Regions from separate parts of the Veillonella intestinalis genome, predicted to be linked through region 2. Evidence: riboswitches for the same ligand, from Rfam matches in the RefSeq annotation. Region 2 holds a riboswitch; the other holds the start of a gene.
The links. Region 2 has a riboswitch for thiamine pyrophosphate ahead of thiC (phosphomethylpyrimidine synthase ThiC). Riboswitches for the same ligand answer to the same signal wherever they lie in the genome.
Positions count from the first base shown of each region.

Region 1 (3,219 bases), on a different contig from region 2:
ATAGCATAGTAGTAACAACTGAATAAGGGCTTTTCCTTTTTATTATTAAATTACCATACATTAACTATTTGAGGTACAATCCCAACATCTACAATTAGACATAATATCTAAGATTAAACACTACTTAGATTGACCAAACTCAGCTTGTAAAGAAGCCACGGAACGACGCAACATCCAATCGATGTCAACTTTATCGCCTACAGGAAATTGATGCTCACTAAAACGTTCAAATTTATATTTTTCATAAAAACGTTGCGCTTTATAATTTTGGTCCCAAACGCCTAACCATACCCATTCACAATCGGTTTCACAAGCTACTTGTAACGCTTTTTCAAACAAAAGGCGACCTAGCCCTTGCCCCTGAAATGCCTTTAATACATAAATTCGTTGTATTTCAAAACCATTAGGTAGTTCCTGTTCCGTTTGAGCAGCGCCTTGATTAAGCTTTAAATATCCCACTACTACACCATCGACTAAGGCAAAATAATGTTGTGATTCACTATCCATAACTTCAGCTGCTAAGGTTTCAGGATTAAAAGCCGTATTAAAATAGTCCTCTAATTCGGCCTCTGTATTATGATGACCAAAAGTTTCTCTAAATGTTTCTATAGCTATACGTTGTAATTCTGAAATATCATCAAGTGTTATCTTTCTCAAGGTAAGACTCATGCCCCTCACTCCTTTAGTCTATAAATACTTAATAATTTTTAAAAGAAAAAGCATACTCTACATATCTTCTAAGACCTAATGATATGTACAATATGCTTACGCACACTACCCGGTGGCAGTTACTATTTTAATGATTGTATTATAATAACATAACTAACAACTACTGTAAAGAATATCTACAACCTCTAAGCTAAGCAATTTAAAATATTCACAGATAGGAGTTGCATAATCTAAGTGAGCTGTGCTATAATCACGGTATAAATTTCAGGGGAGCTTATATTTGTAGGCTGAGAGGAAGTCATCTAACTTCGACCCTTATACCTGATACGGATAATGCCGTCGTAGGAAGATGTTATAGACGACACAAACTCTTGCAGAGGTACCGTATTTGGTGCCTCTGTTTTTTTATACAGTCTAATTATAGACCAGCTGGCGGGGGAGCGCCCGACAGTTGTCATTACAGCGATGGGAAGCCGTGTTCCGGCGTGAGAGGAGACCATTCAGTCTCGACCGCAATAGGTGTTTGTAATGAATCCATCTTTAAGTAATGTAAAAAAAGTAACCATTGCCAGTTTATTAGTAGCCGTTGCCGTAGTGGGCAGTACCTTTTCCTTTCCCGTAGGAATTAGTAAATGTGCGCCTATACAACATATGGTAAATATTCTTTGTGCTGTTTTCCTAGGCCGCTATGCAGGCGTAAGTGTTGCCTTTTGCGCAAGTAGCTTACGTTTACTTCTTGGTTTGGGTAGTATCTTAGCCTATCCAGGCAGCATGTGGGGCGCCCTCTTAGCTGGGATTGTTTATCATCGTACGGGAAGTCTAATACTCACCTTAATTGCTGAAGTCTTCGGCACTGGTATTTTAGGTGGCTTATCGGCATATCCGCTAGCCATTTTAGTGCTTGGCAAAACGGCGGGGCAAATTGCCTTTTATACCTATGTGGTTCCTTTTTTAATTTCTACCATAGGTGGCTCCCTATTGGCAGGAATTTTACTGTTCACATTACGCCGCACAGGAGCTTTACGTAACTTACAACAACATACCTTATAATTGGCAGTAAACAGTTAGTTAACTCATATAAACCTGCCAAGCATAAGCCGTTGGAAAGGGTATTCTATGAGTACAACAACAATTCCTAAAACTAAGCTTTTATCCCACAGTTTATTATGGTTTGGCGCCGCCTTGTCAATCGCTGAGATTTTTACAGGCACCTTATTCGCGCCACTGGGATTTACGCAAGGACTTTGGGCTATTATCTTAGGCCATCTCATCGGTGGCTCCCTCTTCTTCTTAGCCGGTCTTATAGGCGCCCAAACAGGCGCTAGTGCCATGGAAACAGTACGCTTTGCCTTTGGGCGACAAGGCGCTTCAGGCTTCGCGTTAGCCAATGTGTTACAACTCATCGGCTGGACTACCGTTATGATTATAACCGGAGCCGCTGCAACTGATGCCATTTATCCCTTAGGAACCACCCTATGGTCACTTATCATTGGTGGCCTTATCATTCTTTGGCTACTACTAGGCTTTACAAATTTGACCCGCCTTAACTTAATAGCAGTGACACTCCTATTTATACTAACAGTTTGGCTTAGCTTCATCATCTTTAATCCACAAGCCAGCATAGCTCAAATAGTGCCTATAACCGATAATCAAGCCCTTTCTTTTGGCGCAGCAGTTGAATTAGCTACCGCCATGCCCCTTTCTTGGCTACCTTTAGTATCAGACTATACGCGCCACGCGGAAAAGCCTCTAGGCGCCACTATTGTAAGCACGCTAACCTATACAGTAGTTAGTATTTGGATGTATGTAATTGGCCTTAGTTCTGCCATATATGCAGGAGAAACAGATATTGCAGCCGTTATGCTCAAAACAGGGCTTGGCTTATGGCCATTACTCATTATAATTTTTGCAACAGTTACTACGACCTATCTTGATGCCTTTTCCGCCGGTGTAAGCGCCGTCAGCATTTGGCCTCAACTATCTGAAAAAAAGACCGCCATTAGTCTAACAATTATAGGTATATTGCTAGCTATTTTTATACCTATGACAGAGTATGAAAACTTCTTATTTCTCATTGGTTCAGTATTCACGCCCATGATTGCGATTCTCTTTACCCAATACTTTCTCCTTAAGCAGGATGCATCTGGGCGTAAATTTTACCTACCCAACCTAGCCTTATGGCTATTTGGTTTTATTCTATATCGCAATGTATTGACCTATGAAACACCAATGGGCACAACCTTTCCCGTTATGCTTATTATTGCCGCCCTTACCTATGTAACAGGCCGTTTCGTATCATCGAAACGTAGTTAATATTCATTGTAAATTATAATAAGACTATGTCATGAAACATATTTAATAAATCAAGCCGTCATAAAGCACTTATATTATGACGGCTTAATCTATTCGCTACACCTACAAAAATGCCTGTAAAACGGCTTTCACTACTATTTTATACGGCATAACATTCATATCGAAATTTATAAATTTTCTTGTGTACAGTCCCTACAAGTTATGCTATACTATTTTCAGAAATTATAGATATAATAC
Region 1 is NZ_CALPCB010000008.1:46,415-49,633, reverse strand. Features, by position in the region: gene NFR27_RS07555 (GNAT family N-acetyltransferase) at 121-669, opposite strand; TPP riboswitch at 926-1,034, shown strand; gene thiW (energy coupling factor transporter S component ThiW) at 1,198-1,719, shown strand; gene cytX (putative hydroxymethylpyrimidine transporter CytX) at 1,786-2,982, shown strand.
Region 1: another riboswitch for thiamine pyrophosphate. It lies ahead of thiW (energy coupling factor transporter S component ThiW); the one in region 2 lies ahead of thiC (phosphomethylpyrimidine synthase ThiC).

Region 2 (3,219 bases):
TGGCTTACTTGATTCATAGTAGCGACGTGCCTTTTCAGGATCAATAGCCAGTTTAATCATAGTATCAAAATCTACTTCAGCACGAGCTTTACTCATAGCATCATCCCAAGCCTGTGCGCCTGGAATGCCTTTTGCCAAATCGGCTGCATGAGCGGCAATACGCGTAGCAACAATACCTTCTTTTACATCGTCAATCGTTGGTAAACGCAAATGTTCCGCTGGTGTCACATAGCATAAGAAGTCAGCCCCACAAGATCCGGCAATAGCCCCACCAATGGCACTCGTAATATGGTCATAACCAGGTGCAATATCTGTCACTAATGGACCAAGTACATAAAATGGCGCTCCATGGCAAAGGCGTTTTTCTAATGTCATATTAGCCGCGATTTCATTAAGCACCATATGCCCTGGCCCTTCAATCATTACCTGTACATTATGCGCCCACGCCCGTTTTGTCAATTCGCCTAACGTGATTAATTCTTCAATTTGAGCCGCATCCGTCGCATCGTGCGTACAGCCTGGCCGACAAGCATCGCCTAGACTTAACGTAACATCATAAGTTTCACAAATTTCTAGTAAGCGGTCATAGTATTCATAAAATGGATTTTCCTGATTATTCATTTCCATCCAAGCAAAGAGCAAGGAGCCCCCACGTGACACAATATTTGTCAAACGAGGATTATCTTTAATCCGTTGCGCTGTTTTACGATTCATCCCACAATGAATGGTCATAAAATCTACGCCGTCCTTCGCATGCTGTTCCACCACTGAAAAGAACTCATCTACCGTAATATCTTTTAAGTCTTTATCTAACATACCAACTGCATCATACATAGGTACAGTGCCAATCATAGCGGTAGACATATCAATCAATTTACGACGAAACTCCTGCGTCTTACCAAAATTGGATAAGTCCATAATGGCTTCTGCTTTCATCGCAATGGCATTGCGTACTTTTTCTAATTCTTCCTCTATATTATTATGCTCCGGTGAAACGCCAAGATTCACATTAATTTTAGTACGACAACGTTCACCTACCGCTTCAGGCGATAAACTTTTGTAATGTTTATTAGCAGGAATGGCCACTTTCCCTGAGGCTAACAAGGCCATTACATCCTCTAGGCGCAGTTGTTCTTTAGCGGCTACCACCTCCATCTGAGGCGTCACAATACCCTTGCGAGCCGCATCCATTTGCGTGGTATAGCTACCTTGCTTTACTACTGTCGTGTTTTTACATTGATTATCTTGCTGTTTCATCGAGAGGCCTCCTACATAGGTCTAAATATAACGAATGACTGTCTAAAACACGCAAAAAAGCAAAAATAAAAAGCTCATCCACGTGGATGAGCTTATGAAACGTCCTGTACAGCTTTCCTACGTCGGCATTATCCGAATCAGGTCAAGGGTCAAGTGTTCAAGCACTTTTCTCAGCCTACAGGCTCCCCTAGCTTTTTTGTGTATTTTCTTTATTATAGTACAGGCTCGTTGATAATACAATGAAAATTTACAAAATGACCTCTCTCAAATTATTTATAATTTAACTCATGATAAACTCCTATATTTCAAATTTAACACTACTAATATTTACTATTTAACAGAAATCACATTGCCATAGACATCACGTTCAACTTGATCATTAGATTCATCATTGATACGCACGCGTTCAATTTTATCTTTACTATTAGCTTCACCAGAAATATGATCAATACGAATTCTACTTTCTCCCTCATTAGAAGCAGCTAATGCTGGCGTATTACTGATAATACCTAGCAACTGATTAACTTTCGCATCTAATTCATTAACTTTATCACGCAAGTTTTGATTATCTAGTTTTAAATCAATAATTTCTTGTGCCATAGCCACCCGAGATCTAGATACTCCACTAGACTGTCCAACTTTAAAGGATAAACTAGCATTAAACATGTTTTCACCATTACCCATAGAACTAGCCACTCCCAACAAAGTATCTTCATTAGGTTGATAATATGCTCCTAGTGCAACTGCATCTGAATTTTTGTAATTACCATAACCTACAGCAAATGACCATTTATCATCAGCATTAAAACCAAGTGGATGTAACCCCGCTAAAGCAGCTGCCCCTGCACCAACTTTATCAATCTTACGATTCAAGTGATTATAATTACCCGATAAATTAGTAACTTTTTGATTTGTTTCATATAATTGATCCCCTGTTACCGCATCAGTAGATCCTTTACTAATATCTCCCGGTTTAATATTGGTAATCGATGTACCTCCCATATCAATACCATTATCATTAATAGTAGGACCATTTTCAATTTTTAATCCGCTATTATTAATGACTGTCTCACCAATTGTTATACTGCCATCTTTCCCTAAATCAATATCTTTTGCTAAACGAAGTTGTAATTGTTTATCACTACTTACTACACCAATATTATTCGCAGTAGCTAATTCGGACGCACCACCTACTATCGATAACGATTCTCCCATTTTAACATTAGTAATACTACCTACATCACCTTTAAAATTGAGACCTGTATTCACTGCATCCGAAATACCATTCACAATACCGCTTACATCTACGCTATAATTCTTAGAAGTATCATTCTGAATAAAATCAATTGACTTTGTAGCTGAATTATAACTGCCTCCAGTTGTATACGTATTACTATCAGTAATATTGTTAATAGATTCATTAATAGAATTAGCTACAGCGTAAAGCTGGCTACCATTTATAGCATCTGTAGAATCTTTACTTACTAATCCCGCTGCTACATTTTGAATCCGTCTCGTTCCTTCCCCTTCGCCCGTATTTGTACTACCAACAGAAACGACGCCAGCAATATTATCGCCTCCAGCAAAGCTTAAATTTTGTCCATTTATGGTATCACTTGTATATACGTCAATCCCTTTTGTTGTACTCCCACTAACTACATATGCTGATTTACTACCAAGAAATACTGAGTTATCTAATGTATTTTTGATATTATTGCCTAATACAAAAGTACTATTAGTAGATATCTGATTACTATTACCAATCGCATAGCTTTCACGGCCCGATACAGAAGTTACACCATAAGTACCTATACCAAATACACCAGACTTTTCAGCAGTACTTTCTAACTTATTATAAGAACCTACTACTAATCCATATTTAGCATCATTTGTAATTCCATGACCTAAACCTAAACCAAATTGCTTGGTTATCCTCGAGTTAGAGCCTATAGCAACTACATT
Region 2 is NZ_CALPCB010000001.1:168,444-171,662, reverse strand. Features, by position in the region: gene thiC (phosphomethylpyrimidine synthase ThiC) at 1-1,257, opposite strand, end outside; TPP riboswitch at 1,355-1,456, opposite strand; gene NFR27_RS00795 (beta strand repeat-containing protein) at 1,588-3,219, opposite strand, start outside.